Regions from separate parts of the Streptomyces sp. NPDC048275 genome, predicted to be linked through region 4. Evidence: riboswitches for the same ligand, from Rfam matches in the RefSeq annotation. Region 4 holds a riboswitch; each other region holds the start of a gene.

Region 1 (7,990 bases), on a different contig from region 4:
AACAGGGCCGCCCAGGACTCGGCGTTCCAGCAGGCCCAGAACGACGAGCGCGACCGCGTGTACTTCAACCCCGCCGTCCGGCAGGGCAAGGCCGACGGCATAGGCGTCCTCGGCCAGTTCACGTACTACGACGCCATCGTGATGCACGGCGACGGCGGCGACAGCACCAGCTTCGGCAACATCCGCAGGCGGGCCCTGTCCAGTGCCCGGCCGCCTGCCCAGGGCGGCGACGAAGTGACGTATCTGAACGCGTTCCTCGACGCGCGCGTCTGGGCGATGAAGCAGGAGGCGGCACACGAGGACACCAGCCGGGTCGACACCGCGCAGCGGGTCTTCCTGCGAAACCGGAACCTGAACCTTGACCCGCCGCTGGACTGGCAGGTGTACGGGGACAGTTACCACATCGGCTGACCGGGCCGGGGGTACGGCGGAGGGCGCGACACCCCTGGGTGCCGCGCCCTTCGTATGCCCGAGTCGTCAGTGGGCCGGGACCGCCTTCAGGTCCTCGCCCGCCTCCATGGGGTGGGTCACGTCGTCCGCGTCCTGCCCCTTGCCGAGGTGGTTGAAGACGAGGTTGAGGACCACGGCCGCCACACACCCCGTCGAGATCCCCGAGTCCAGGACGATCTTCGCGGTCTCCGGGAAGGCGTGGTAGAACTCCGGCGCGGTGATCGGGATGATGCCGACGGCCAGCGATACGGCGACGATCAGGACGTTGTTGTCCTTGTCCAGGCCCGCTCGTACGAGGGTCTGGACACCGCTGGCCGCGACCGAGCCGAAGAGGACGACGCCCGCGCCGCCGAGGACGGGGCGCGGTACGACAGCGATCAGCGAGGCGGCCATGGGGCACAGGCCCATCAGCACCAGGAAACCGCCGCCGGTGGCGACGACGTACCGGCTGCGGATCCTTGTCATCGCGACCAGGCCGATGTTCTGCGCGAAGGCGCTGCACATGAAACCGTTGAAGAGCGGGCTGATCGCCGAGCCGAGGGTGTCGGCGCGCAGGCCCGCCGCGATGGTCTTCTCGTCGGCGGGACGCTCGACGATCTCGCCCAACGCCAGCATGTCCGCGGTCGATTCGGTCATCGAGACCACCATCACCACGCACATCGAGACGATCGCGGCGACCTGGAACTGCGGGGCGCCGAAGTGGAACGGGTCCGGGAAGCCGACGACGTCCGCGTCGGCCACCGGAGCGAAGTCCGTGACACCGAACGGGATCGCGACAAGCGTGCCGATGACGAGGCCGAGCAGTACGGCGATCTGCTTGACGAAGCCGCGGGTGAAGCGGCGCAGGAGCAGCACGATGACGAGGGTGGCGGCGGCCAGGCCCAGGTAGGTCGTCGAGCCGTAGTCGTCCGCCGCGGGGTCGGGTCCCTGCGCCCATCCGAAGGCGACCGGCAGCAACGAGATGCCGATGAGGGTGATGACGGTGCCGGTGACGACGGGCGGGAAGAAGCGGATCGCCTTGCTGAAGAAGGGGGCGGCTATGAAGCCGAGGACGCCCGCGACGATGACCGCGCCGAAGATGACCGGCAGCGCGTCGCTCTTGTCCTTGGCGGAGGCGACGACCGCGGTCATCGGGGCGACGCCCGCGAAGGTGACGCCGTTGACGAACGGAAGCCTGGCGCCGATCTTCCAGAAGCCGATCGTCTGCAGGAAGGTGGCGAGGCCCGCCGTGAACAGGCAGGCGCCGGTGAGGAAGGTCAGCTCGGTGGCGGTCAGACCGACGGCGGCGCCGACGATCAGAGGTGGGGCGACGACTCCGGCGTACATGGCGGCGACGTGCTGGAGGCCGCTGGTCGCCATCTTCAGGGGTGGGAGTTTTTCGTCAACTGGATGCCTGGGCTGGTCAGTTGGTTGTGCATCGGTGCTGGGCTCGGGCTGCTGGGCGGCCACGGCGGCTCCTCCGGTCGGATACACGTCGGCGTTGACGCGGTGTTCAGGGAGGTGATGCGCGGTCATGGGGGACCCCCGCGCGAGCGAAGCCGAGCGTGGGGGTGGGACCGGGACGAAGACCGTTCAGAGGGAACGGGGACCGTTCCGGGGCGCGCACGTCCCTGCACGCCCCGGACACGGCCGCCATGGACCCCACTCGGGTCCATGGCTACCGGCCGAGGGCCGTCCCCCTCGGCCGGAGATCTTCAACTGTTCAGGCCTGCGCGGCGATCCGCGCCAGGCGCTGTGCCTGTTCCCGCGTGGAGCGGGCGACGGCGTCCTCGTCGACGTGCAGCAGGCGGCTGTCCTCGACGACCGGTCTGCCGTTGACGAGGGAGAGCGTGACCGGGGCCGCGGCGCCGAAGACCAGGGCGGTCACCGGGTCGGCGATCGAGGCGTGGGCTAGGGTGTCCAGCTTCCACAGCACGAGGTCGGCGAGCTTGCCCGGCTCCAGGGAGCCGATCTCCGCCGCCCTGCCCAGGACTTGGGCTCCGCCGTAGGTGCCCAGGCGCAGCGCCTGACGGGCGTTCAGGGCGGCTTCCCGGTGCGCGCCCAGGCGGTTGATGAGGAGGGCGTTGCGCAGTTCGGTGTGGAGTTCGCCGGACTCGTTCGACGCGGTGCCGTCGACGCCGAGGCCGACCGGGACGCCGGCCGCGAGCAGGTCGGGGACGCGTGCGATGCCGGCGGCCAGACGGGCGTTGGAGGACGGGCAGTGGGCCACGCCCGTCTTGGTGCGGGCGAAGGCGGCGATGTCGGAGTCGTTCATGTGGACGCAGTGCGCCATCCAGACGTCCTCGCCGAGCCAGCCCGTCGACTCGAAGTACTCGGTCGGGCCCATCCCGAACAGCTCCTTGCAGAACTGCTCCTCCTCGACGGTCTCCGAGCCGTGCGTGTGTAGCCGTACGCCCTTGCGACGGGCCAACTCGGCTCCTTGCCGCATCAGTTCGGTGGACACGGAGAACGGCGAGCAGGGCGCGACGGCGATCTGTGTCATCGCGCCGAAGGAGGCGTCGTGATGCTCGTCGACGGTCGCCTCGGTGGCGGCGAGCGCCCCTTCGAGGGTCTCGACGGCGAAGTCCGGCGGCAGCCCGCCGTCCTTCTCGCTGCGGTCCATGGAGCCACGGGCGAGGGTGAAGCGGACGCCCGTCTCGCCGGCCGCGCGGATGATGGCGCCGGACAGGTCGCCGGAGCCCTTCGGGAAGACGTAGTGGTGGTCCATGGCGGTGGTGACACCGCCACGGGCCATCATGGCGAGGGAGCCCTGCGCGGCGGAGTACACCATCTGCTCGTCGATGCGCGCCCAGGTCGGGTAGAGCGCGACGAGCCAGTTGAAGAGGTTGTGGTCGGTGGCGAGGCCGCGGGTGATCCACTGGTAGAAGTGGTGATGCGTGTTGACCAGGCCGGGGGTGGCCATGTGACCGGTGCCGTCGATGCGGCGTACGACGTTCTCCAGGCCCTCCGGAGCCCTGCCCGCGCCGACGGACTCGATGCGGTTGCCCACGACGACGACATGGCCCGAGGCGTACTCGGTGTCGCCCGCGTCGACCGTCGCGATCGCACAGTTCTCGATGACGATCCGCTGGGTGACTGTGGCGTCTGCCGCTGCTGCCATGGTGCTTCTCCTTCTTCGTTCGGTGGGGTGGGCACGGCAGGACCCTGGGAGATTTGAGTGCCGCGGCTGTCGACGCCACGGGTGCCGCAGAAGGGGATACCTGAGGGTTTCAGAGGTTGGTGAGGTCCACGGGGATCTGCGGCTCGCAGCCGTCGCGCAGGACGGTGGCCTCGATCAGACCGTAGGGACGGTCGGCCGCGAAGTAGACGGCCCCGTCGGCGGTATCGTTCTCAAGCCCGAACGGCTTGAGGTCGACCAGGAAGTGATGCTTGTTCGGGAGGGAGAAACGGACCTCGTCGATCTCGCCGCGGTGCTCGATGATGCGCGAACCCATTTGGTAGAGGGTCTGCTGCAACGACAGGGAGTACGTCTCCGCGAAGGCCTGGAGCATGTGCTTCCTGACCTGGTCGTAGGACTTCTCCCAGTCGGGCATCCGCTGCTCGTCGCCGCTCCAGTTGAAGCGCCAGCGGGCGGAGACCTGGGTGGCCAGGATGCGGTCGTACGCCTCGGGGAGCGTCGTGTACTTGTCCTTGACGTAGCCCCAGAATTCGGAGTTGGTCGAGTTCATCACGGTCAGGTCCTTGAGGCCGGAGACGACCTCCCACGACTCACCGTCGTACGTGATCTGCGTCAGCCGGGTTTCCTGGCCCTTTCGTACGAACGAGTGCTTGACGTCGTCCGCGTCGGAGGTCTCGATGCGCTCCCAGGCGTACTCCTCGATGCGGATACGGGCCTGGTGGATCGAGTCCTGACTCGTGACGAAGTGGCGGGCCAGGTGGATGCCGAACCGCTCGGCGGACTCGATGCCGTGCTCCTTGGCGAACGCGTACACCGTGTTCTTGGTGGTGTCGGTCGGCAGCACGTTCGCGTTCGAGCCGGAGTAGTGGACCTCGTCCATGTCGCCGCTCAGCGACACCGACACGTTCAGGTCCTTGATGTGGTGGGTGGCACCGTCCCGCGTGATCTTGACGACGCGGTTCTCGGCCTTGCCGTACTGGTTCTGTCCCAGAAACGTCGGCATGTCTGCTAGCTCCCTCGGTAAACGGAGTAGCCGAACGGGTTGAGCAGCAGCGGCACGTGGTAGTGCTCGCCCGGCGTGACGGCGAAGGTGATCGCCACCTCCGGGAAGAACACTCCGCTCGCACCGCTGTCCCGATTCGCGGGGGCGTCCTGCTGCGCATCGGCTTGCTTGTTCTCGGACTTCTCGAAATACGCCTCGACCTCGAAGTCGAGCCGTACGTGTGTGGTCCCCTCCGGCAGGGCCGGGAGGTCCTTGCACCGCCCGTCCGCGTCGGTCGCGGAGCCGCCGAGCGGCTGCCAGTCCGCGTCATGCCCCGCGCGGGCCGCGAGCCGGACGGCGACGCCCTCGGCGGGGCGTCCGACGCTGGTGTCCAGGATGTGCGTGGACACGGACGCTGTGGTGTCGGTGCTCATGCCTCATCTTCCTGCTGTACGAGAGGGGACAGACGGATACGGTTGATCTTGCCCAGTTCGGAGCGGACGATCTCGCGCTCCTGCTCGGGCGAGTTGCCGATCCGGTCCTTGACCGCGTCGCGCATCTGCTCGCCGGTGCGGCCGGTGGCGCAGATCAGGAAGACGTGACCGAACTTCTCCTGGTAGGCCAGGTTCAGTTCGAGCATCTCCGCCTTGAGGTCCGCGGAGGCGCCGGCCATGCCGCGCTGCTCCCGGGAGGAGGTCGGGTCCCCGGGCTTCGGCCTGCCGATCGGCGGGTGCCCGGCCATCGCCTCCGCCAGGTCGGCGGTGGTCAGCTCGGCCATGACGGCCTCGCTCGCGGCGAACAAGGCGTCCGGGGTGGCGTACGGGCGACGGGCGAGCAGCCCGCGCACCCACGCCGAGGAGGCGCACACCTCGTGGAGGGCGGCGTAGGCCGCCTGCTCCTCCAGGGCGTTGAACCGGGCGAGACTGCCGGGTGTCGTACTCGAAGTCACGGGAAGCCTCCGTGGCCTTGTGCTGGACGGGCTGCGGCCAGCTAACGCCCTCCGAAACACCACGTCAACACTTTGTTGAAAACTTCGAGTAACAAAAACCGCCGCCCGGGGAGTCCGGACGGCGGCGGGTCACACGGGCACGACGGCGCGGCGCGAGAGGGCGCCCATCCTGGCGTTTTCGCTGGTCAGGAGTCCTTTTCGCGGTTGAGGTAGTTGTAGACGGTGAAGCGGCTCACGCCCAACGCGCTCGCCACCGTCTCCACCCCGTGCCGCACGGAGAAGGCGCCACGGGCCTCGAGTATCCGCACGACCTCCTGCTTGGCCTTGCGGTCGAGATCGGCCAGCCGCTTGCCCCGCTTGCGCTCCAGGGCGGCCAGGATGTGATCGAGCGAGTCGGCCAGCTGCGGCAGCCGTACGGCGACCACGTCCGCGCCCTCCCAGGAGAGCACGACGTCGTCGGGTCCGGCCTGGTCCGGCGCCACCATCTCACCGCCCATGGCGTCCACCAGCGGCTTGACCGCCGTAACGAAGGGATCGTCCCCGACACCGGTCACTTATCGCCCTCCCCGACCACGTTCACCTGCAACGAGACCCGGGTGGCGCCCGCCTCCAGAGCCTTGCGCAGCAGCGCGTCGACCGCGGTGAGCACCACGTCCGCACCGCCCTCCGCGGTATTGCCGAACGGGCCGACGTCCACGGCGTCCAGTTCGGCCGCCTCAATGACCTCGCGGGCGACCAGCGCGTGCGGGGGCGCCTCGTCGAGGTCGAAGGGTTCGGTCGTGAACTCCACTCTCAATCGCACTGTGCCCCCATGGCATCGGATCTGATCTGCGCGCTCTCTCACCCAGCGTCATCGCAGCGTTGGTGTGCCCCAGTCGCTGGGACACGACCTTAACGGACTACCCCACGGCAATCAGCAGCGATGCATACGCGTACCGAAGGGCATGCGCCCCTGTGCTCGACCAGGCCGGGCCGCACACAGGGTGACCGGCGGGCCGCCCCGGTACCCGCCCGCCGTCGGTTCACGCCCGCCCATCGCATGGCTCATCTCACCCTCCGAATGCTGGACGTGCCGCGGCACGCTGTCAGCCGCTCCCCTAGGCTGGCCGGCGCAGCTGGTTCGCCCCGTCCGCCAGGCGGGATGCGTCGTAAGAGGGAACCCGGCGGGAATCCGGGACTGCCCCGCAGCGGTGAGCGGGAACGACCGCCGTCATACGCACTGGGCCCGACGAACGGGCCTGGGAAGCGACGGCCAGTAGGTGTCTCGTACGACGGTTTCGTACGACGGGACGTGCCCGCGAGTCCGAAGACCTGCCAACTGCCCGCGTACGAACGATGCGTGCGCGGACATCCCGGTGACCTCGTGGGCGGGTCGGCGACGAGCCCGCCCTGCGCGAGACGCTGCCGCTGCGGGCAGGCGACCGCCCGGCCTACCTGGCCTGGGCCACCGAAGCGTTCCGGCTCAGCACGAGCGGAGTGCGGCCGGACACGCAGATCAGCCTGGAGGCGGCCCGCTCCCACATGCAGGTCGCCCGCGAACTGGCCGCCCACGGCTACCCGCGCGAGGCCGGACCGGGCGTCTACGACATCCACTCCCCGCGTGCGCCGAGCACGGAGGAGGCAGCCGCCCTGCTGCGCAAGGGACTTGAGGCCATCCCCGCCGAACGGCTGTGGGTGAATCCCGACTGCGGCCTGAAGACCCGCGCCTGGCCCGAGACACGTGCCTCACTGGAGAACCTGGTCGCCGCCGCCCGCACGGTCCGCGAGGAAATCTCCCTGTCCTGACACCGGGACCGCAGGTCGGGGAGGGTAGAGCCGCACACCATGACCGCACCAGGAGGAGCCACCCAGTGACCAGCCGTGTCACCTTCATCTCGCCCGCGACGAGCCGGTCGCTGCGGCAGGCCCGCTTCGACGACGGCGGCTCGATCGACGACGCGGGAGCAGCCCGGGCCCGCGCGGCGGCAGGATCGCTGCCCCGGGCCGTCCGTGTCGTCGCCTCGCCCGGTGTGCGGTGCCGTGAGACGGCAGCGGCGCTCGGTCTGCGTGGTGAGGACGCGCCGGGGCTGGCGGCCCTGGATGTGGGCCGCTGGCGGGGCCTCACGCTCGACGAGGTCGGCGCCGCCGAACCGGAGGCGGTGGCCCGCTGGCTCGCCGACCCCGCCTCGGCGCCCCACGGCGGGGAGTCGGTCCAGGACGTGTGCGCCCGGGTCGGGAGCTGGCTGGACGCCGCGGCGGAGTCGGACGGCCGTACGCTCGCCGTGGTCGAGCCGGAGGTCGTACGGGCAGCCGTCGTCCACGCCCTGGGCATGTCCGCCGCGGCCTTCTGGCGGCTGGACGTGCCGCCGCTGACGGCAACGGAGCTCAGTGGACGGGCCGGGCGCTGGAACCTGCGGCTGGGACGCCCGCTGGACGTACCGGAAACCATCGCCGACCTTTGAGCCACAACGGTGGGCAGCGCGCCGCACGAGCGGGCCGGCAGGCTGGAGCG
Region 2 (2,903 bases), on a different contig from region 4:
CCCGATCAAGGTCTCCAGTTCCTGGAGGAGCTGTTCGGTGCGCTTCGCCTTGTGGGCGAGCACCCGTACCCGGGCGCTCTGGCCGCCGATCTGCCGTCGGCTGGCGATCAGCTGCTCGTACTCCTCCACCGTCAGGGCGACCGCCTCACGTCCGCCGAGGGTGATGTGGCGCGGCTGGGGTCGTCTGGCCACTCGGTTCCTCCGCTCCTCACCCGGGTGGTTCCCGTCCAATCGGTCCGTTCCGTGCGTCATGTCCTGTCCGTGGTCCGATGGCGTGGGTGCCCGGAAAACGCGAGAGGGCCCCCGGATGGTTCCGCGGGCCCTCACTCGTGTGGCGGGTCACGTCAGTTGGGCGCGGCGACCGGCCGGCCCGCGGCGACCGTCGCAGGCCTGGGATTCAGCAGCCGCTCGGCCAACTCGCCGAAGACGAGGCCGAATCCGCCCCACAGGGTGACCTGCATGGCCAGTGCGGAGAGGCGGAACCGCCACAGCACGGTGGCCGGGAAGTCGTTCGGCACCTCGTTGACGACGGGCAGGAACGCGTACGCGAGCCCGATCACCAGGGCGAAGGCGGCCACCGCGGCGACGGTGGCGTACCAGGTGCCCAGCTTCGGTGCGAGCCGCTTGCCCAGGAGAGTGGCGGCGATCGCGAGAAGGACGCTGAGCACCATCATCAGGAAGTACAGCGTGGTCCGCTTGCCGATGGTGTCGCCGTTGCCGACCGCCGGCGGGTTGGCCGGGTACTTCAGGAACGGAACCACGTAGACCGCGAGCAGAGCGCAGCCGGACAGCAGCAGCGCGGTGGCCCGAGGGCTGAAGCGGCCGATACGGCCGAGCGCGAAGCAGTAAGCGAGGGCGGCGATGCCGCCGAAGGCGACCCCGTAGATCAGGACGCCGGTGGCCAGGCCCGCGGTGGACTGCAGGGATCGGGAGACGATCTCCACCTCGTGCTCGTGCGCGGGGGCGTGGGCCTCCTCGAAGCCGATCGCCTTGTCGACATTCGGTTCACCGAGGAAATAGGCGGCAATCAGGGCGAGTACGCCGGCGCCGAGGCCGGCGAGCATGCCCCGCACGAGAAGGTTTCTCACTGTTGCGGAGTTCATGAGTGCTGGTTCCCCTCGGGTCAGTGGCAGGGGAAGCCGAGCAGATGGCGGGCGTCGTGCACCCATTCATGGACGTCCTCGCCGGAGACGACGGACATGGCGCCCTGCTCGGCGCCGACGAAGTACAGCAGGACCAGCATCAGGATGCCGAAGAAGACCGCCCACGGGACGATCGCGCCGATCGGCAGCTTGGCGGGGAGAGCGGGGGTGGTGGCGGTCGACGGGGCGACATGCTGCGCCATGGCAGGGCCTCCTCTGGGAGTTCGCGTCCCATATCGGTGGTGCACTGGACGACGGCTACGGGTCTGACTCGCCCCCCTCTCGCAAAAGGGGTGGCACACAGTGGCGCGACCGTTCCGGATTCCCACCGGCTTCCGTCTTGCCGTCGTCGATATGGCACCGACGGTACCGCGTGGCGGGTACATGGCCAAGACCAGGCACCTGGCGTGATCTGCTTCTCTCGCGCCGGACGGCTAGGGCCTGTCCGGCGGATCAAGTCGGAGGGAAGCAGTGGTGCCTTGTCGGCGCAGGTGAGTGGGGTCTGGTGCGTCGAGCTGCAAGGCGGAGGAGGGCGTCGACGCGATGGGGGTCCCCCCGCTCGAGCGAAGCCGAGAGTGGGGGAGTCGGCAACCGACGACAACGCCGCAGATCGGCGTGCCAGACCCCGCGTCTCCGGCATGATCCGCCGGACAGGCCCTAGGGGCCCCGGTGGCGGCGAACAGGACCCGACTCCCCTCCCCCACGCGGGAGTCGGCGTCGCCGTCTGCCACCGAACCCGCCAAGCCCGGCCTGGTCCCGTACGCCGTGGCCGCAGGAGCTGACCTCACTCGCCACGGTGACTGGCTCACCTGCTTGGTCGCGAGCTGAAGCAGCAGAAGGGCTCCCGCACGTCACGTCCTTGCGGGAGCCCTTCGCTGTGCTGCCTGCCACGTGAAGGTTGAGAAGACGATCACAAGGCAGGGCATCATGCCTGCGCTACGGCGTCACGGCGCGAGCAGCAGGCTGTCGCCGCGCTCCTTGGCGGCGGCGTAACGCCGGGCCACGTCCTGCCAGTTGACGACGGCCCACATGGCGTCGATGAAGTCGACCTTCTGGTTCTTGTACTGGAGGTAGAAAGCGTGCTCCCAGGCGTCGAAGACGAGGATCGGGGTCGAGCCCTGGCCGACGTTGCCCTGGTGGTCGTAGACCTGTTCGACGATGAGGCGGCCGCTCAGCGGCTCGTACGCGAGGACGCCCCAGCCGGAGCCCTGGGTGGTCGCGGCGGCCTTGGTGAGCTGCGCCTTGAAGCCGGCGAACGAGCCGAAGGACTCGGCGATCGCGTCCGCGAGCTCGCCGACACCGTCCTTGTCGAGGGGCTCGCCGCCACCGTCGCCCGTCATGTTGTGCCAGTAGATGGAGTGCAGGATGTGGCCGGAGAGGTGGAAGGCCAGGTTCTTCTCCAGCCCGTTGATCGAGCCCCACGACTCCTTGTCGCGTGCCTCCGCGAGCTGCTCCAGCGTGTCGTTCGCACCCTTCACGTACGCCGCGTGGTGCTTGTCGTGGTGCAGCTCGACGATCTGCGGGTTGATGACCGGCTCGAGCGCCGCGTAGTCGTACGGAAGCTCCGGGAGCGTGTAAACCGCCATGTCCAACATCCTCCGGCCTTGTTATTGCAACTAGTACGCAACTGCACGCTAACAGCAAGATGAGGCCGCCGCCGATCAGGCATTAGGGCCTGTCCGGCGGATCAGGTCGCAGGGAAGCAACGGCGCCTGATAATCGCCGGTGCGCGGGGCCTGGTGCGTGCAGTTGCAAGGCGGA
Region 3 (9,865 bases), on a different contig from region 4:
CGTACCGGGACCGGCCTCGTGCGGCCCGTCCGGGCAGGCGGGATCAGGGGAAGCCGGCGCACAGGAGAACCGGCACTCGGCGACGACGTCGACCCCGGGCAGCAGCGCCGAAAGTGCGCGTACAGCCGTGGACTTGGCGGTGCCTTTCTCTCCACGGACGAGCACGCCGCCGACATTCGGTGCGATGGCGTTGAGCAGCAGGGCAAGCTGCAGGTCCTGCTGCCCGACGACGGCGGTGAATGGGAAGTGCGTGCTCACGCTGCAGTCCCCCCTGGGAGTGAAAGACGGTGAAAATGACGGATTTGAGGCGCACGATCGGTCAACTTGGTTCCCTGCTCCCCACATACACGGGGATGGTCCGGCGGTGTCGCCAGCTGTCGGCGGCGTGCTGGTCTGCTCCCCGCGCACGCGGGGATTCGGCGGGAGATCACTCGTCCCCCTCCAGATCTCCCTCAAGTTCGAGGTAGGTCGCGCGGAGCCGGTCCAGGGTCTCCTGTTCCGGCTCCGCCCACAGACCGCGGTCGGCGGCCTCCAACAGCCGTTCGGTGATGCCCCTGAGAGCCCACGGGTTGGACTTCTGCATGAACTGCTTGTTTTCCGGGTCGAAGACATACTCGGCGCTCAGTTTTTCGTACATCCAGTCGTCGACCACACCTGCCGTCGCGTCGTACCCGAACAGGTAATCGACAGTCGCCGCCATCTCGAAAGCACCCTTGTAGCCGTGCCGCCTCATGGCGCTCATCCAGCGAGGGTTGACCACACGCGCCCGGAAAACCCGGTGGGTCTCCTCGCCCAGCGTCCGCGTCTTCACCTGGTCGGGCGTGGCGGAGTCACCGACGTACGCCTCCGGACTCGCCCCCGTCAGATGCCGCACCATCGCGACCATGCCGCCGTGGTACTGGAAATAGTCGTCGGCGTCGACAAGATCATGTTCCCGTGTGTCGACATTCTTCGCGGCCACCGCGATCCGCCGGAACGCCGTCTCCATGTCCCCCCGGGCCGCCCGCCCATCGAGCCCCCGCCCGTAGGCGTAACCACCCCACACCGCGTACACCTCGGCCAGGTCCGCGTCGCTCCTCCAGTTCCGCGCATCGATCAGCGGCAGCAACCCGGCGCCATAAGCCCCCGGCTTGGAGCCGAAGATACGAGCGGTCGCCCGCCGTCGGTCGCCATGCTCGGCGGCATCCGCGTCCACGTGCGCCCGCACGAAGTTGGACTCGGCGGGCTCGTCCAGTTCCGCAACCGCCCGCACCGCGTCGTCGATCAGCCCGACCACGTGTGGGAACGCGTCCCGGAAGAACCCGGAGATACGCACCGTGACGTCGATACGAGGCCGCCCCAGCTCCGCCACCGGCACCACCTCGAACCCGGTCACCCGCCTCGACGCGTCGTCCCACACGGGACGGCAGCCGAGCAGCGCGAGGATCTCGGCGATGTCGTCGCCCTGCGTCCGCATGGCCGACGTACCCCAGACCGTCAGGCCGACGGACTTCGGGTACTCGCCGGTGTCGGTCAGATACCGCTGCACCAGCGAGTCGGCGAGCGCCTGGCCGACCTCCCAACTGAGCCTGGACGGAATGGCCTTGGGGTCGACGGAGTAGAAGTTGCGGCCGGTCGGCAGGACGTTGACGAGCCCACGGGTTGGCGAGCCGGACGGGCCCGCCGGGACGTAACCGCCGTCAAGTGCCTTGAGGATGTGGTCGATCTCGTCGGTCGTCTTCGCGAGCCGCGGCACGACCTCGTCGCACGCGAACTTCAACACCGCGACTGCATCCGGCAGTTCGGCGCCCACGACCTCGCGCACCAGAGCGGGAACGGCCGCCGTGTCCCAGCCGCGTTCCTCCATGCCCTCGGCGAACCGGCGGCACAGCTGCTCCAGCAGGTCGATTGCGTCGGCTCCCGTGCGTGCGGGCCCCTCGACCAGTGAGGTCAGCCCGTCCGGCACCTTCACCGGCGCGCCCGGCTCGGCGAGCAACTCCTTCTCGACCAGGCCGAAGTGCTCGGCGAGGCAGGCCCGCAGCCCGGGCAGCGCGTTCGCCGCGCCGCCCCACACCTGCGAGGCCCGCAGCACGGCCAGCACGAGATTCACCCGCGGTTCGGCCTCCGGCCCGCCGCCGAGGATGTGCAGCCCGTCCCGGATCTGCACATCCTTGATCTCGCACAGATAGCCGTCGATGTGCATGACGAACTCGTCGAACGCGTCCTCGTCCGGCTGGTCGTCCACATGCAGGTCGTGATGGAGTTCCGCAGCTCGCACCAGCGTCCAGATCTGGCTGCGCACGGCCGGCGCCTTCGTCGGGTCCAGGTCGGACACGAGCGCGTACTCGTCGAGGAGTTGCTCCAGCTTCGCCAGATCGCCGTACGTGTCCGCGCGGGCCATCGGCGGTACGAGGTGGTCGACGACGGTGGCGTGCCCGCGGCGCTTGGCCTGGGTGCCCTCGCCGGGGTCGTTGACGATGAACGGGTAGATGAGGGGGAGTTCGCCGAGTACGGCGTCGGGCGCGCAGCCCCCGCTGAGCCCGAGTCCCTTGCCCGGCAGCCATTCCATCGTGCCGTGCTTGCCCATGTGCACGACGGCGTCGGCGCCGAAGGAGTTTTCCAGCCACCTGTACGCGGCCATGTAGTGGTGCGACGGCGGCATGTCCGGGTCGTGGTAGATCGCGATCGGGTTCTCGCCGAAGCCGCGCGGCGGCTGGATCATCACGACGACGTTCCCGAACTGGAGGGAGGCCAGCACGATGTCGTCCCCGTCGACGTAGAGGGAGCCCGGCGGCTCGCCCCACGCCTCGAGCATGCCGTTGCGCAGCTCGGGGTCGAGCTTGTCGAACCAGGCCCGGTAGTCGGCGAGCGGCACGCGCGCGGGAGCGGCCGCCAACTGCTCCTCGGTGAGCCATTCGACGTCGTGGCCACCGGCGTTGATGAGCCGGTGGATCAGCTCGTCGCCGTTGTCGGGGTGGCCCTCGACCACGTACCCCGCGTCCTTGAGGGCGTCCAGCACCCGCACCGCCGAGGCGGGCGTGTCGAGCCCCACCGCGTTGCCGACCCGGGAGTGCTTGGTCGGGTAGGCGGTGAAGACGAGCGCGAGCTTCTTGTCCGCGTTCGGCTTGTGCTTCAACCGGGCGTGGCGTACGGCGATTCCGGCGACGCGCGCGGCCCGCTCGGGGTCGGCGACGTACACCGGAACGTCGTCCGGGCCCTGCTCCTTGAAGGAGAACGGCACGGTGATGAGCCGCCCGTCGAACTCCGGGATCGCGACCTGCATCGCCGCGTCCATGGGGGAGAGGGCGGCGTCCGACGCTTCCCACGCGGCCTGCGAGGAGGTGAGGCAAAGTCCTTGCAGGACAGGGACGTCGAGGTCGCCGAGCGCCCCGATGTCCCAGGCCTCCTCGTCACCGCCGGCGGATGCCTGCGAGGCGTGCGTGCCGCCCGCCGCGAGCACGGTCGCGACCAGCGTGTCGGCCTTCCCGAGGATCTCGTACAGTCCCGCGTCGGCGCCGCGCAGCGAACCGCAGTACACGGCAAGGGCGTTGGCCCCTCGCGCCTCGATCGCGTCGCACAGCGTGTCGACGAAGGCGGTGTTGCCGGACAGCTCGTGCGCCCGGTAGAAGAGCACGCCGATCGTCGGGCGGCCCTCGACGAACGCACGCTCGCCGTGGATGCCGTACTCGGCCATCTTCCGTGGCGCTTCGAAGCCCTCGCCGGTGAGCAGCACGGTGTCGGAGAGGAAGCGGGCCAGCTCGGTCAGGTTGTCCGGGCCGCCCTCGACGAGGTAGCGCAGTGCCTCAGCCACGACACCGGCCGGCACGGACGACTCGGCCATCAGCTCGGCGTCCGGTACGGACTCCCCGCCGAGCAGCACGGTCGGGATGCCGGACGCCTTCAGGAAGGCGAGCCCGTCCTCCCAGGCGCGCTTGCCGCCCAGCAGCCGTACGACGGCGAGGTCCGCGCCCTCGACGAGTCCGGGCAGCTCGCCCGCGACATCCACGCGGGTCGGATTGCCGATCCGGTACGGGGCGCCGGAGGCACGGGCCGCCAGCAGATCCGTGTCGGCGGTCGACAACAACAACACTGTGCTCATGCGGGCGCTCCCGGTGGAATGAAGGGCAGTCCTGAAGGCGCGCCGGACTCGATGAGCCGCCACAGCGCGTCCGTGTCCGCGTGTTCCTCGATCAGATCGCCGAGCCGGTCGAGCTGCTCCTCGCGCAGCGCCGCGAACGACGTGTCGGCGGCCGGCACGAACCGGCGGCCCGCGGCGGCCGCCACTTCGCGCAGGAAGGCCCGCCGGAACCCGTCCGACTCCAGCGAACCGTGCCAGTGCGTGCCCCAGACGGCGCCGACCCGGCAGCCGTCCAAGAAGGTTTCCCCGCCGGTGACGTCGGCGACGCCGTGGTGGATCTCGTACCCCTCGACATGCTCGCCGAGCGCCTCCCCGACGGGCCGGGTGAGGGTCTTCTCGCGCGCGAACCGCACGCGTACGGGGAGCAGTCCGAGCCCGTCGACATGACCGGCGCGCGACTCGACCTCGTCCTCGATGTGCTCGCCGAGGATCTGGAAGCCCCCGCAGATTCCGAGGACGGGACGGCCCTGTGCGGCTCTCCGCTCGATGGCGTCCGCGAGTCCGCGCTCGCGCAGCCACTCCAGTGCCTTCACCGTCCCCCGGGTTCCGGGTACGACGACGAGGTCGGCGTCGGCCAGTTCCTCGGCCCGGTCCACGAACCGCACGACGACACCCGGCTCGGCGGCCAGGGCGTCCACGTCCGTGAAGTTGGACATGAGGGGGATCGCGCAGACGGCGACGCGCAGTACGTCCTCGCCGACGGGGGGAGCGACCACGGACTCGCGCACCGCGCCCCTCAGCGAGACCCGCAGCCCGTCCTCCTCGTCGATGCCCAGGCCGTGCGCGAAGGGCAGCACGCCGTACGCGCGGCGCCCGGTGAGGCCGTGCAGCATCTCGAGCCCGGGTTCCAGCAGGGACACATCGCCGCGGAACTTGTTGACGAGGAACCCGGCGACGAGCGCCTGATCCTCCGGGCTCAGCAGCGCGACCGTCCCGAAGAACGAGGCGAACACGCCCCCACGGTCGATGTCGCCGACGACGAGCACGGGCAGCCGGGCATTGCGGGCGATCCCCATGTTCACGATGTCGGTCCGCCGCAGATTGATCTCGGCAGGACTGCCGGCCCCCTCACAGATCACCGCGTCATACGTGCCCCGCAATGCGGCGAGGCAGTCCAGCACGGTCCCGAGGAGAGCCTCCTGCCGACCGCCGTGATAGCCACGCGCGGTCATCTCACCCACGGGCTTGCCCATGAGGACGACCTGACTGCTCCTGTCGCTGCCGGGCTTGAGCAGCACGGGATTCATGAGCGCGGTGGGCTCGACGCGCGCGGCCTGCGCCTGCATGGCCTGCGCCCGCCCGATCTCGGCGCCCTCACGCGTCACGAACGAATTCAGCGACATGTTCTGCGCCTTGAAGGGCGCGACCTTGACCCCCTGCCGCACCAGCCACCGGCAGATCCCGGCGGTCACGACGCTCTTGCCGGCGTCGGAGGTGGTGCCGGCGACGAGGAGACCGCCGCTCATGATGTGTCTCCCTTGGAAAGCATCCGTCCGACAGCGCACACGCCGAGCGCGAGCAGGCTCACGCGCCGCGACAGCCGTACCGCCCGCTCGATGTCGCCGACTCGGACGGCGCGACCCGTGTCATTGAGTACGGGCCGGTGCTCGACCCTTCCTCCGTACGAGAGGGTCCCGCCGAGCCGCACCCCGAGCGCCCCCGCGAACGAGGCCTCCACGGGTCCGGCGTTGGGGCTCGGATGCTTGCGGGCGTCCGCACGCCAGGCGCGCACGGCGCCCCGCGGATCCCCTCCGGCCGCAGCGGCGAGTACGGCCGTGAGCCGCGCCCCCGGCCATCCCGCGACATCGTCGAGCCGCGCGGAAGCCCACCCGTACCGCCGGTACTCGGCGGACCTGTGCCCGACCATGGCGTCGAGCGTGTTCACGGCGCGAAAGGCGACCAGCCCGGGAACGCCCCCCACGGCCCCCCACACCAGAGCTCCCACGACGGCGTCGGAGGTGTTCTCGGCGACGGACTCGACGACGGCCCGCGCGACGCCGTCCGCGTCGAGAGCCTGGGGATCCCGCCCGCACAGATGCGGCAGCCGCTCCCGGGCCGCCTCGACATCACCGACCGCGAGCGCGTCGCCGATCGTCCGGGCCTCCCGCCCGAGGGAGGTCCCTCCGACGACGGCCCAGGTGGCGGCGGCGGTCAGCGCGACGGAAGCGGTACGAGATCGACGTACGGAGTGGCTCGCGAGCGCCGCGATCCCGGCGGCGCCGCCCACGCACACGGCCGTGTGCAGTGCGCCCCACCCGCGGTGGTCGCGCCACAGCACTCGCTCCACGGCACCGGCGGCCCGCCCGAACGCGGCCACCGGATGCCCGCGGCGCGGATCGCCCAGCAGCAGGTCACCGAGGAGTCCGGCGGCGGCGCCGTACGCGAAGACGCGATCGGCACGCATCGGTTCAGCCGACCGTCAGGTCGGGCACAACCGTCGTTCGGGTCGTTCGCGTCCTAGGCAACGCACTTGGGCAGCCGCGCATGGCGATATGTCCTCACTCAGGGTGTCCACGCCCTGGTTCGACGAGACCGGCGATGAGAGTTCCTGGCTCCCGGGGACTTCCTTCCCCGGTGACAGTGGCGGGACCGCGCCGGATTCACACCGGCTTCCTCTCCTGTCGCCGTACTTGGCTCCGGCAGTCCACCACGGGGTCGGAAGACCCGTCAACTTGCTGTTGACCTGCGCGGGGAGAGTGTGCCGAGGCCCACACCGCTACCGCGCCGACCTGCCCGCCGAGACCGAATTGGCATGAATTTCCCTGTGAGGGGCGGCATTTCGTGGCTGTGCTTGTGGCTGCGGAGCGTAGCCATCCGAAGTGCCCCAAAAAGGAACCGCCCTGCTCGCCGGCGCCCGGAAAGGGCGACCGATGAACAGGGCGGCGAGGACCGTGCGGCGCGGGCGAAGGCAGTGCGGTGGGTCCAGGAGCGCGCGGTGTTGTCAGGCCACGATCAGATAGATCCCGTACGACACCGCCGCCGCGCACGCCGCGAAGCAGACGTACGCGCCGGTGACCGCGAGCGTGGCCGAGCCGCCCTGCGCCGACGCCGACTCGCGCTTGGAGAGGCCGACGATGCCGAGGGTGAAGAGGCCGACGAGGGCCACGGTGGTCACGAGGCTGACTCCGAAGACGGAGCCCAGGGCTGCCCAGTCGATGTGCATGCTGTTGATTCCTTACACCGTGGCCGGCTGGGTGGGCTCCGTGCCCGGGGACGGGATGGTGGCCTTCAGGTCGTCGGTGACGGTGCCGGCGGGCGGCGGGGTGACCGCGGCGATCGCCGTGGTGACGACGCCCGCGGGCTCGGCGGCGACCTCGTTGACGTTGTCGACGGTGACCGGCTGGCGGCGGGAGAGCGTCCAGATGGCGCCGGAGCCGGCCACGAGCAGCGCGCCGGTGAGGATGATGCCCCACGTGCCCTGCTTGGTCAGGAACTCGGCGCAGGCGCCGGCCAGACCGGCGGCGGGCAGCGTCAGGCCCCACGCGACGAACATCCGGGTCGCGGTCGACCAGCGGACGACACCGCCCTTGCGGCCGAGGCCCGAGCCCATCACGGCGCCGGAGCAGACCTGGGTGGTGGAGAGCGAGAAGCCGATGTGGGAGGAGGCCAGGATGGCGCTCGCGGCGCTGGTCTGGGCGGCGAAGCCCTGCGGCGGCGCGAGGTCGGTGAGGCCCTTGCCCATGGTGCGGATGATGCGCCAGCCGCCCAGGTAGGTGCCGAGCGCGATGGCCACGCCGGCCGAGACGATGACCCAGACGGGAGGGTTCGAGCCCGGGGCGATGACACCGCCGGTGACCAGAGCGAGGGTGATGATGCCCATCGTCTTCTGCGCGTCGTTGGTGCCGTGGGCGAGGGAGACCAGTCCGGCGGAGGCGATCTGGCCCGCGCGGTAGCCCTTGGCGGTCGCCTTCTCGTCGGCACGGTTGCCGATCCGGTACGTCAGCCGGGTGGCCAGCATCGCGGCGAGTCCGGCCACGATGGGCGCGGCGACCGCGGGGATCAGCACCTTGGTGACGACGGTCGAACCGTTCACCGACGACCAGCCGGCCGACATGACCGCGGCGCCGATGAGGCCGCCGAAGAGTGCGTGGGAGGAACTGGAGGGCAGACCCAGAAGCCAGGTCAGGAGATTCCACAGGATGGCGCCGACGAGCGCCGCGAAGATCACTTCGGTGCGAATGCCCTCTTCGTTGATGATCCCGCCGGAGATCGTCTTGGCGACCTCCACGGAGAGGAACGCACCGACGAGGTTCAGCGCGGCGGACATGGCCACCGCCGTCTTGGGCTTCAGAGCGCCGGTCGAGATGGTCGTCGCCATCGCGTTGGCAGTGTCGTGGAAACCGTTCGTGAAATCGAACACGAGAGCGGTCACGATCACGACAGCAAGGAGCAGCGTGATGTGTTCCATTTACCCAGGCTTCTGTTGGACGTCAGTGGCAGGGGGACCGTAGGCAACCTGGGTGAACGGAAGATGAACTGGGGCGGGCGTAGGGGTGTCTCAAACGGCGGAACGCCCCTCCGCTTGTGATGACGGTGATGCCGGAGGGGCGGCCCTGGGACTCGAACGGAGGCGGAATACTGGGCTCCGCTAGCCCTTGGCGAACTTCTTGAGCTGAGTCAGGGATCCGTTGAAGAGATTCTGGTCACCCGGCAGCGTGCCGCTGTTGTCGTACTGCCAGAACGTCCAGAACGACCAGCCGGCCGGCAGTGTCCCCGCGTCCGCCGAGTCGTAGCGGGCGAGCCACAGGGAATGGTTCGTGGCGAAGGCGCGGCTGCCGCCGGTGCAGGTGTTCCACCAGTGCGTGGTCGTGTAGATCACCGGACGGCGACCGGTCTCCCGCTTGACCTCGGCACTGAACGCCTTGATCCAGCTCACCATCTTGGCCTTGCTCAGGCCGTAGCACTTCTTCTTGCCGTACGGGTTGTACTCGATGTCGAGCGCGGGCGGCAGCGTCCAGCCGTCCGCGCGCCAGGCGCCGCCGTTGCGCACGAAGTGCGCGGCCTGGGCGGTGCCGGACGACTTGTTCGGCACCGCGAAGTGATAGGCGCCGCGGATGATCCCCGTGTCGCGCGCCCCGTTGTACTGCTGGCTGAAATACGGATTGCGGTACGTGTGGGACTCGGTCGCTTTGACGTAGACGAACCGGGCGCCCTTTGCTTTCGCACTCTGCCAGTTGACGTTCTTCTGGTGCGAGGAGACGTCATGTCCCTTGGGTTTGCTCGCCGCCGAGACCGGAAACCCGGCGAGGGCGGTCCCTCCGGCGGTCAGCGCCGCCACGGTGGCCGATGCCGCGATGACGCGGGCACGACGACGGAATGGTTTGTGATCACGAGCCACATTTCCCCCCGGAATGGCAGTGTGCACGACAAATCCCCCAGAGATTAACTGAAGATCATCGGCAGCCCGTCGATCGTCGGCCAATCGCTGCCGGAGGGGGGATCTATGGCGATATGCGACCTTACGGACGCGTAGGTTCCGCCCTACAGTGCCCTCGCCGACGGCAGATCGACGACCGTGCCTGGCAGGATCGCGGCATGGCTGAGCAGCGGCGGGACGCGCGGGATACGGGTGACGTGGGGGAGGGTGCACAGGGTGCGCGTGGGCGGGAGGTGGCGGACGCGTGGGACGAACTCGTCGCGACGGCCCGCCGGACGGTGGCCGACGGGCTGGTCGTCGGTACGTCCGGCAATGTCTCGGTACGGATCGGCGATACCGTCCTGGTCACGCCGACGGGAGTGCCGTACGAC
Region 4 (9,865 bases):
CCACGCGCGAGCAGTTCGAGAAGCTCGGCGTCCCCACGTATCTCTCCCCCTCCGACTGCGAGGGCAAGGACAACAGCGGCGACGGCGACGGCGTGCGCACGAAGCCGCTGACCGTGGACACCGTCTACCGCGAAGTCCGTGATCTGGCCCGCGTCTTCGGCGTGGAAGAGCGAGGTGAGGAACTGGTCGCGGACCTCAAGTCCCGGGTGGCGAAGGCGACGAAGGGGCTCGACGCCTCGGACGTCACCCTCCTGTACTGGTTCGCCAACTCCGACTCCCCTTATATGGCGGGCTGTTGCGGTGCACCTGGCCTCATGACCAACACCCTCGGCGCGAAGAACGTGTTCGACGACACCACCGACGAGTGGCCCCAGATCAACTGGGAGACCGTCGCCGACCGCGACCCCGACGTCCTGGTGATCGGCGACCTCACCCGCAAGTCGCAGACCGCCGAGAGCGCCGCCAAGAAGATGGAGTTCCTGGAGTCCAACCCGGTCACCAGGAACATGGACGCGGTCAAGCACAAGCGGTACGTCCTGCTCAGCGGGCAGGCCATGAACCCGACCATCCGCACGGTCGAGGGCATCGAAAAAGTCGCGAAGGGGCTGCGCGACTTCGGCCTCGCGAAGTGACCCCGGCCCTGCTGCGCTGGGCGGCGGGTCTGGTGGCGCTGGCGGCCTCCGTCGCCGTGGCCCTCACCATCGGCCCGGCCGACATAGGCGTCGCAGATGTGTGGTCGGTCCTCGTCTCCCACCTCGGCGGCGACGCCTCCGGCCTCACCCCGATCCGCGACGGCATCATCTGGAACCTGCGTCTGCCCCGCACCCTGCTCGCCGCGGTGTGCGGGGCCGGACTCGCCCTGTGCGGCGCGGTGATGCAGTCCCTGCTGCGCAACCCGCTCGCCGACCCCTTCGTCCTCGGCGTGTCCTCCGGGGCGTCGACCGGGGCCGTCCTCGTGGTCGTGCTCGGCGCGGGCGGCGGGGCGCTGTCCCTGTCCGGCGGGGCCTTCGTCGGCGCGCTGTGCTCGTTCGCGCTGATGCTCCTGCTGGCCCACACCCTCGGCGGGACGACCGACCGGGTCGTGCTCTCCGGCGTCGCCGCGATGCAGTTGTTCTCGGCGCTCACCTCCTTCGTCGTGGTCACCTCGGCCGACGCCGACACCACCCGTGCCGTGCTGTTCTGGCTGCTCGGCTCGCTCAGCGGGGCCGGCTGGACCGACGTGTGGCTGTGCCTGGCCGTGCTGCTGCTCGTCCTGGCCGTCTGCCTCGGGTACGGCAGGACGCTGGACGCCTTCGCCTTCGGGCAGGACGCGGCGGCCACGCTCGGCGTCCAGGTCGCCCGCACGCGCCTGGTCCTGCTCAGTGTCACCGCTCTGCTCACCGCGGCCCTGGTGAGCAGCGCCGGCGCCATAGGCTTCGTCGGCCTGGTGCTCCCGCACGCCGCCCGGGCCCTGGTCGGCCCCGGGCACGGGCGGCTGCTGCCCGCCACCGCGCTGGGCGGCGCGGTCTTCCTGGTGTGGATCGACACGCTGGCCCGCACCCTCTTCGAACCGCTGGAGATCCCGGTGGGTGTCATGACCTCCCTCGTCGGCGTCCCCGCCTTCGTCGCCGTCCTCTACCGCACACACCGGTCCGTGAGGAGCGCACCATGACCCTCAGCGCTGATCGCGTCTCCCGCACCGCGGGCGGCCGGCTCATCCTCGACGGTGTCGGCCTCACGCCCGCCCCCGGAGCCATGACCGGCCTGCTCGGCCCCAACGGCTCCGGCAAGTCCACCCTGTTGCGCCTGCTGTGCGGCGTCCTGGCGCCGGCCTCCGGAGTGGTCACCCTGGACGGCCGTCCCCTGGCCGAGCTGCGCCGCAAGGACATTGCCCGACGCGTCGCCGTCGTCGAACAACAGGCCGACACGCAGGTCGAGTTGAGCGTCGCCGAGGTCGTACGACTCGGGCGCGTCCCGCACCGGCGTGCCTGGATCCCGCCGACCCCGGCCGACGAGGACGCCGTACGGTCCGCACTCGACCGCACCGGCCTGGCCGACCGCCCCGACCAGCCCTGGCACACCCTGTCCGGGGGCGAACGCCAACGCGTCCAGATCGCCCGCGCCCTCGCCCAGGAGCCGCGCGAACTTCTCCTGGACGAGCCCACCAACCACCTCGACCTCCAGCACCAGCTCGACGTCCTCGACCTGGTCTCCGCTCTGCCCGTCACCTCCGTGGTGGCCCTGCACGATCTCAACCTCGCCGCGATGTACTGCGACCAGGTGGTCGTCCTCGGGCGGGGGCGGGTCGTCGCCGCGGGCACGCCGGGCGACGTGCTCACCGAGGAACTGATCGCCGAGGTCTACGGGGTCCGCGTCGCGGTGAGCCATCCGGCGGGCGACGGCCGCCCGCACATCCGGGTGCTGGGCACGCTGGCCCGCGACCGGTCGCCCTGACGACACCCACCCCCTAGGGCCTGTCCGGCGGATCATGCCGCGGACGCGGGGCTTGGCACGCCCATCTGCGACGTTGTCGCCGGCCGCGGCGGGCATCTCCTTTCGTCCACCACGACCGGCCGTGCCCGCGGCGCGTCAGCCCTCGGCCGGTATCCGTGGCGTGGTCTGTGCCACGGCCAGGGCGGCCAGCTCGTCCGCCGTGCGCGGACCGGGTTCCGCGTCGTCCAACTGTCCCCGCGCACGCAGCAGTTGCGCCGCGGCGATGCCCCACGGCAGCCGGAGCCCCGCCTGCTGGAGGAGATCCGTGCGGGCCAGTGTCGTGGCCGCGAGTCCCATGTGTACACCGGACGGGGTGAGCAGCGCCGCGTCGTCGGCCCAGCGCAGGGCGAGGTCCACGTCGTGCGTGGCCATCACCACGGTGGTGCCGCTCCTACGGAGGGCGTCGAGGGTGGCGAGCAGCCGCTCCTGACCGTCGGGATCGAGCCCCGCGGTCGGCTCGTCGAGGATCAGCACGCGCGGCCGCATCGCGACGGCACCCGCGATCGCGGTCCGCTTGCGCTGCCCGTACGAGAGCAGATGCGTGGGCCGGTCGGCCAGGGCGGTGATGTCCAGGGCGGCGAGCGCCTCGTCGACCCGCGCCCGTACCTCGGGGTCGGGCAGGCCGAGGTTCAGCGGCCCGAAGGACACGTCCTGGGCGACGGACGCGGCGAACAACTGGTCGTCCGGGTCCTGCACCACCAGCTGGACCGTGGTCCGCAGCCGCGTCAGGCCCTTGCGGTCGTAACGGACCGGGCGGCCCTCGACGGTCAACTGGCCGGTGCGCGGCCGCAGTCCGCCGCTGAGCAGCCGCATCAGCGTGGTCTTGCCACTGCCGTTGCGGCCGAGCAGAGCCAGTGCGCGTCCTTCCGGCACCTCGAAGTCGAGGCCGTCGAGCACGGGCGGCCCGTCCTCGTACGCGAAGGACGCGCCGCAGAGTGCGACGAGGGCGGGCTCGCTCATGCCGGCGGCCTTTCGAGTACGAAGGTGAGTACGGCCACGGCTGCGAGCAGCGCGAGACTCGCGGCCGTGAAGCGGACGGAGACACGGGCCTCGGGCACCAGGACGCGCAGAGTGCCGTCGTAGCCGCGTCCGGCGAGCCCGGCCTGCAGCCGCGTCGCCCGGTCGAAGGCCCGGACGAACGCGGTGGCGCCGAGCCCGGCCAGGGAGCGCCAGGTGGCGGCCCGTGTGGTGTGCCCGAGCCGGGCGGCCTGCGCGTCCCGGATCCGGCGCACGGAGTCCAGGAGCAGGAAGCTCATCCGGTACGTCACCAGTGCCACGTCGACCACGGGCGCGGGCACCCCGGCCCGCACCAGGCGCGGCAGCAGGTCGGACATCGGCGTGGTGAACGCGAACAGCAGCACGCCGAGCGAGGCGGCCGAGGTGCGCAGCAGCAGTTTTCCGGCGCGCACCGGCCCCCCGTCGGCCAGGGTCACGAACCCGTCCGGGCCGCCGACCTGCACGAGCAGCGTGACCGCTCCGGTCACGCAGAAGCCGAGCGGAACGCGGTAGGCGCGCCAGAGCCGGCGCCAGGGTACGCCCGCCGGGCCGAGCAGCACGGTGAGGGCCGTGACGAGCACGAGGGGGGCTCCCGGCCAGGGAGGCAGGGAGATCGCGAGCAGGGTGAGCCCCAGCCCGAGCACGGCTTTGTCCACGGGGTGGCGGCGGCGCCAGTGGCTGCTGTGCGCCGCCGCGTCGATCGGCAGCACGGGTCTCAGGCCCGCCCCGCCGTGGATTCCCCGGTGGTCTGCGAGTCCGTCCCGGCAGGGGCCGTTCCTTCGTGAGCCCGGGCTCGCAACTCGCCCTGGCGCCGCCCGCGGCGCACACCGAAGTAGTAGGCGAGGACGCCCGCACCGATCGCGGCCTGGAGGGCGAACAGCGCCGACTCGATCTCGCCGGACGGCGGTTCGTACAGGGGCGAGAACCAGGGCTCGTAGTCCGGATCGATCTCGGTGATCGCCGTCTCCGCCTCGGCGTCGGCGCCGACGAACGGCTCCTCCTTGTGGTCGCCGAGGCCGAGGACCAGCGGCAGTACGGCGAGCGCGGCCACGACGAGCAGCAGCAAGGCGTTGATCTTCGTGTTTCTGCTCATCGGGCCACCGCCTCGGTCTTCTTGCCGGCCAGCAGGACCCCGAGCCGGGTCAGCTCACCCTTGCTGGACTGCACCAGCAGCCGCATCACCAGCACCGTCAGCAGCCCCTCGCTCACCGCCAGCGGGATCTGGGTGACCGCGAAGATGGAGCCGAACTTGCCGAGCGCGCCCAGGAACCCGCTGCTCGGGTCGGGGAACGCGAGCGCCAGCTGCGCGCTGGTGACGCAGTACGTGGACAGGTCGGCCACGAACGCGCCGAAGAACACCGCGACCATCAGCGGCACGTCGAACCGCCGCAACAGCCGGTAGATCGCGTACCCGGCCCAGGGCCCGACGATCGCCATCGAGAAGACGTTGGCGCCGAGTGTGGTCAGGCCGCCGTGCGCGAGCAGCAGCGCCTGGAAGAGCAGGGTGATGGTGCCCAGCACCGCCATGATCGGCGGCCGGAACAGGATGGCGCCGAGCCCCGTGCCGGTGGGATGCGAGCAACTCCCGGTCACGGAGGGCAGCTTCAGCGCGGACAGGACGAACGTGAAGGCTCCGGAGGCGCCCAGGAGCAGGGTGCTCTCGGGATGCTCTCTGACCTCACGGGTGAGGGACCGTACTCCGTGGACGACGAATGGCGCTGACGCGATGCTCCAGGCGACCGCGTGCGCAGGGGGCAGAAAACCCTCGGCTATGTGCATGGCTCAGCAGACCCTCTCCAGCACCTCGTGGATGGTTGACGCGCCTTGGCCGGTCTCCTGGCTGACGGGTACCACCGCCCGTACTCCGCCTTCCCGGGTCCGAGGACCCAGTGGCTGCCCGCGAGGGCTGGAGCCGGACTTCCCGATCACAGTGGCGAGGGCCGCACCGGTATCACACCGGATTTCCCGTGCACCAAGGCGTCGTGACAGTAGTGCGTGCACCGGGAGGGTGACAAGCGGGGCACAGAGGTGTGAAGGCGGCGCATGCGCTCACACCTGGCTCCGAGTCTTTGCCTGCGCTTGAATTCACCGACCACAGTCAGTGCACAAGGGAGCCACAAGTGTCGCGCCTCACATCGCCGTTCAGTCTTCGCCGTTCCGGCGTCCTCACCGCGGTCGCGCTCGCGGTCGCCGTCGCCACCGCCGGACCGGCGGCCGCCCATACGGAGGTCGAGGCGGAGGGCGCCCGTGCCCTCGACCAGAATGTCGCGCTGACCTTCACCGCGGAGTCGGAGTCCGGCTCCGCGGGGATCAGCAAGCTGGAGGTGATCCTGCCCGAAGGCATCACCCCGCAGGACATCTCCTACAAGGAAGGGCCCAAGGGCTGGAAGCTCGCGCCCACCAACCGGGGGTACATCGTGTCCGGGCCGAAGCTCGCGGTGGGCGAGGACGCCGAGTACGTCGTCACCGTACGGCAGTTGCCCGACGTCAAGGTGCTGGACTTCAAGACCCTGCAGACCTACAGCGACGGCCAGGTCGACCGCTGGATCGAGTTGGACGAAGAGGTGAGCGAGGACGGCCACGGCCATCCGGCACCCCGCCTGGAGCTGAAGCCCGCCGCCCCCGGCGCCGAACCCGTCAGCCCCAGCCCCACCGGACAGACGACGACGGCCTCGCCCTCGCCCTCGCCTTCGCCTTCGCCCAGCACCGGCTCGGGCGAGCCCACCTCCGGGGCGCCGTCGGCGTCCGCGAAGCCGGTGGCGAAGGAATCGGACGACGACGGTATGTCCGTCGCCGTGCCCGTCGGTATCGGCATCGCCGTCCTCGCGATCGGCGGCGCGGTGTGGTGGCTCAGGAGCCGTCGCGGCGGCGCTGCCTGACGCCCCGCAGCCCCCTCGTACGAAACCTCCCGCCCGGTCCCCAGCAGTGCTCACGGCACAGGCAGGGGCGACGGGTCTGCTCGAGGTGAGGTTCCCTGCCGTGGCTGAGATCCCCTTCGCCCACGTGAAGGGGCTCTCGGGCTGCCTCGGGCTTCCGGCAAAGAACAGATAGGCCGCGCCTATACGGGGCATCGATTTTTGGTCGTGGACCGCTTCACACGGGGGCCGGTTCACTGTGGCGCAAGCTGGCGCGTACCGATCGGGCTCGGTGTCGCGCGATCAGGGAGGCCGCAATGACGCAAACTCCGGGCAACGAGCGAGCCGAACAAGCCGCGCGCATCGCGGCCAAGCCGTGGTACCGGCAGTTGTACGTGCAGGTGCTGGTGGCGATCGTGATCGGCATCGTCCTGGGCTGGCGGTGGCCGGACCTGGCCACGTCCATGGAGCCGATCGGCACGACGTTCATCACCGCGATGAAGATGCTGATCGGGCCGATCGTGTTCCTGACGATCATCGGCGGCATCGCCGGAGTCGCGAACCTGAAGCAGGTCGGGCTCACCGGTATCAAGGCACTGACCTACTTCCAGGTCGGCACGATCGTCGCCATGGCGACGGGCCTGGTGGCCATGAACATCTTCCGTCTCGGTGACGGTGTGCACGCCGATCCGGCCACCCTTCACACGTCGGGCGACGCGGGGGACTACATCGCGAAGGGCGAGAGCCAGCACTGGTGGGAGTTCCTCACCCACATCGTGCCGGACAGTTTCTTCGGCCCGTTCGTCGAGGGCGACATCCTCCAGGTCATCTTTCTGGCGGCGATCTTCGGTATCGCGCTGAAGTCGGTCGGCGCGGTGGGCGAACCGATCATCGCCGGCGTCAACCGCCTCACCGAGGTCGTGTTCAAGGTGCTGTCCTTCGTCATGAAGGCCGCGCCGCTCGGCGCCTTCGGCGCGATGGCGTACGCCATCGGGAAGTTCGGCCTGTCCACGCTGACCAGTCTCGGCTCGCTGATCCTGCTCTTCTACGTCACCTCCGCCCTGTTCGTCGTGGTGGTGCTGGGAGGTGTGCTCGCCGCGTACGTGAAGCTGAACATCTTCCAGCTCTTCCGCTACTTCAAGGAGGAGTACTTCCTGATCCTGGGCACCTCCACCGCCGAGCCCGCGCTGCCGGGGCTGATGCGCAAGCTGCAGCACATGGGCGTCGAGCGGTCCACGGTCGGACTGGTCGTGCCGACCGGCTACAGCTTCAACCTCGACGGCGCGGCGATCTACCTCTCCCTCGCCACCCTCTACATCGCGCAGGCCACCGACACGCCCCTGTCGGTCACCCAGCAACTCGGCCTGCTCGCTGTCATGCTGCTGACCTCCAAGGGCGCCGCGGGCGTCGCCGGCGGCGGCTTCATCGCCCTCACCGCGACCCTGTCCACGGTCGGTACGGTCCCGGCGGCCGGCATCATGCTCGTCTTCGGCATCGACAAGTTCATGTCGGAGTGCCGGGCCATGGTGAACTTCTCCGGCAATGCCGTCGCCACCCTGTTCATCGCCAGGTGGGAGAACAACCTGGACCTGGCGAGGGCCCGCGCGGTGCTGTCCGGCAAGGCCGGAGATCTGCCACCGGTCACCGAGCTCGAAGAAGTCCGGGCGGCTGTTCTGCCGCCCGCCGCCCAGGCCGGCCACGAAGTCCCCGCGTCCAGGCACAGGGACGCCGTGAGCGCCGCCGCTCCGATGCCGGCCGAGGTGAAGCCCTGATGGTCTCCATCCTGGTGGCTCCGGACAAGTTCAAGTTCGTCGTGACCGGCGAAGGGAGCCTCGGCGAGCAGTCCCTGTCGGGCAAGCTGCCGGTCGCGCCGGCTCGTCGGGCCCGGCAGCAGGGGAGGGCGGTGCACGCCGTGGCCGGCCGTTGCACGCTGCCCGCCGACCGGACGGCCGCCCACTTCCGCTCCGTCCAGGCCCTGACGGACCTGACCGACCAGGACTGCGCGAACGACAGCGAGCTGTCCGCCCGCCTGCTCACCCAGTGCGGACGGACCGTTGCCGAGCGCTGGATCGGCTCCGGTGACCATGAGGTGCCCCTCAGCGGCCCGCTGTCGCCGGAAAGGTAGGTTGAGCCTATCGATCGACGCTACGACCGGGAGGCGGCGCCGTGGACGCCCGGCAGCTGGAGTACTTCCTGGCCATCGTCGAGCACGGCGGGTTCAGCAAGGCGGCGGCCGCGCTCCACGTGGCACAGCCCTCGCTGTCGCAGGCCATGGCGAACCTGGAGGCCGACCTCGGGGTGGCCCTCTTCCACCGGGTGGGCCGGGGCGTCGTACTGAGCGAGGCCGGTGCGGAACTGCTGGAGCCGAGCCGGCGCGTCCTGCGGGACCTGGCCGCCGTACGCGACACCGCCGCCGCGCTCGCCGGGCTGCACGGCGGCACGGTCGAGGTCGCCACCATGCCCTCCCCGGGCATCGAACCGCTGACCACCCTCATCCATCGCTTCGCCGAGCTGCATCCGTCCGTGACGGTGAGCACCCAGGCCGCGTTCACCCCGGACGAGGTCATCTCCCTGGTTCGCAGCGGTGCCTGCGAACTGGGGCTGCTGGGCTCGGCGAGCCCCTTGCAACTCTCCGGGCTGGACGTCCTGCACGTCGAGGACCAGCCGTTCGTGGTCGTCGCGGCGCCCGGCGGGGCCATCGAGGACGGGGTCACGATCAGGCCCGAGGACCTCGCCGGACAGAAACTCATCGCGTCGCGTACAGGCAGCCTGATGCGCAGCATCGTCGACGACATCACCACGGGCGGCACCGGCACCCAGATCGTGACGGTCGTCGACCACAGGACGTCCATCCTGCCCCTGGTCCTCACCGGCGTGGGCGTCGCCGTCCTGCCGTCCTCCTGGACCAGGCTCGCCCGGCGCTGCGGTGCCGCGGTGGCACCCATCGCGCCGACCGCCCACCTCCACGTGGCGATGGTCAGCCTGCCCGCGCATCTCACCCCCGCGGCCCGCGCCTTCCTCACCCTCACCAGGTCCTTGGCCCAGCGCCGGGCACGGGACGCCTGACGACGAACCGATCGGCCGGGCCTATGGGTCGTATCGAAAGCAGGTCTTGGACGCGCCCCGACGCCGCTGTGTTGACTCGAATCGACCGCACCACAGCGAGCCGGAGGCCCCCATGACCGCACCCCGCACGTTCCGTATCGCCGCCATCCCTGCCGACGGCGTGGGCAAGGAGGTCGTCGCCGCCGGGCGTGCCGTCCTGGACGCCCTGGCCGAAGGCTCGCACGGGGCCTTCGCGTTCACCTGGGAGGAGTTCCCCTGGGGCTGCGAGTTCTACGAGCGCACCGGCAAGATGATCGACGACGACGGCCTGGACCGCCTGAAGGACTTCGACGCCATCTACTTCGGTGCCGTCGGCTGGCCCACCGTCCCCGACCACATCAGCCTGTGGGGCCTGCGCCTGAAGATCTGCCAGAACTTCGACCAGTGGGCCAACGTCCGTCCCGTGCACTTCCTGCCCGGCGTCACCAGCCCGCTGC

Evidence for each region. A riboswitch is a leader RNA that binds a small molecule or an ion and turns the genes downstream of it on or off. The one in region 4 is predicted to bind cobalamin.
Region 1: linked by a shared signal. The riboswitch ahead of AB0D57_RS45710 (5-methyltetrahydropteroyltriglutamate--homocysteine S-methyltransferase) and the one ahead of AB0D57_RS06310 (energy-coupling factor ABC transporter permease) in region 4 are both predicted to bind cobalamin.
Region 2: linked by a shared signal. The riboswitch ahead of AB0D57_RS45690 (CbtB-domain containing protein) and the one ahead of AB0D57_RS06310 (energy-coupling factor ABC transporter permease) in region 4 are both predicted to bind cobalamin.
Region 3: linked by a shared signal. The riboswitch ahead of AB0D57_RS39465 (cobalamin biosynthesis protein) and the one ahead of AB0D57_RS06310 (energy-coupling factor ABC transporter permease) in region 4 are both predicted to bind cobalamin.

Annotation. Positions count from the first base shown of each region.
Region 1 is NZ_JBEZLR010000166.1:3,096-11,085, reverse strand. Features, by position in the region: gene AB0D57_RS45750 (chitosanase) at 1-411, shown strand, start outside; gene AB0D57_RS45745 (nucleobase:cation symporter-2 family protein) at 478-1,809, opposite strand; gene AB0D57_RS45740 (8-oxoguanine deaminase) at 2,153-3,550, opposite strand; gene pucL (factor-independent urate hydroxylase) at 3,660-4,571, opposite strand; gene uraH (hydroxyisourate hydrolase) at 4,577-4,984, opposite strand; gene uraD (2-oxo-4-hydroxy-4-carboxy-5-ureidoimidazoline decarboxylase) at 4,981-5,499, opposite strand; gene AB0D57_RS45720 (helix-turn-helix domain-containing protein) at 5,685-6,053, opposite strand; gene AB0D57_RS45715 (hypothetical protein) at 6,050-6,301, opposite strand; cobalamin riboswitch at 6,599-6,833, shown strand; partial or broken gene AB0D57_RS45710 (5-methyltetrahydropteroyltriglutamate--homocysteine S-methyltransferase) at 6,877-7,284, shown strand; gene AB0D57_RS45705 (histidine phosphatase family protein) at 7,350-7,940, shown strand.
Region 2 is NZ_JBEZLR010000166.1:4-2,906, reverse strand. Features, by position in the region: gene AB0D57_RS45700 (hypothetical protein) at 1-192, opposite strand, end outside; gene AB0D57_RS45695 (CbtA family protein) at 345-1,103, opposite strand; gene AB0D57_RS45690 (CbtB-domain containing protein) at 1,124-1,345, opposite strand; cobalamin riboswitch at 1,381-1,522, opposite strand; gene AB0D57_RS45685 (superoxide dismutase) at 2,087-2,728, opposite strand.
Region 3 is NZ_JBEZLR010000107.1:590-10,454, reverse strand. Features, by position in the region: gene AB0D57_RS39480 (putative cobaltochelatase) at 1-258, opposite strand, end outside; gene cobN (cobaltochelatase subunit CobN) at 428-4,078, opposite strand; gene AB0D57_RS39470 (cobyric acid synthase) at 4,075-5,583, opposite strand; gene AB0D57_RS39465 (cobalamin biosynthesis protein) at 5,580-6,521, opposite strand; cobalamin riboswitch at 6,639-6,782, opposite strand; gene AB0D57_RS39460 (hypothetical protein) at 7,059-7,280, opposite strand; gene AB0D57_RS39455 (inorganic phosphate transporter) at 7,293-8,525, opposite strand; gene AB0D57_RS39450 (lysozyme) at 8,706-9,455, opposite strand; gene AB0D57_RS39445 (class II aldolase/adducin family protein) at 9,653-9,865, shown strand, end outside.
Region 4 is NZ_JBEZLR010000006.1:110,478-120,342, forward strand. Features, by position in the region: gene AB0D57_RS06280 (ABC transporter substrate-binding protein) at 1-632, shown strand, start outside; gene AB0D57_RS06285 (iron chelate uptake ABC transporter family permease subunit) at 629-1,651, shown strand; gene AB0D57_RS06290 (ABC transporter ATP-binding protein) at 1,648-2,433, shown strand; gene AB0D57_RS06295 (ATP-binding cassette domain-containing protein) at 2,569-3,432, opposite strand; gene cbiQ (cobalt ECF transporter T component CbiQ) at 3,429-4,178, opposite strand; gene AB0D57_RS06305 (energy-coupling factor ABC transporter substrate-binding protein) at 4,184-4,561, opposite strand; gene AB0D57_RS06310 (energy-coupling factor ABC transporter permease) at 4,558-5,247, opposite strand; cobalamin riboswitch at 5,277-5,460, opposite strand; gene AB0D57_RS06315 (DUF1775 domain-containing protein) at 5,589-6,347, shown strand; gene dctA (C4-dicarboxylate transporter DctA) at 6,641-8,095, shown strand; gene AB0D57_RS06325 (glycerate kinase) at 8,095-8,448, shown strand; gene AB0D57_RS06330 (LysR family transcriptional regulator) at 8,490-9,389, shown strand; gene AB0D57_RS06335 (tartrate dehydrogenase) at 9,502-9,865, shown strand, end outside.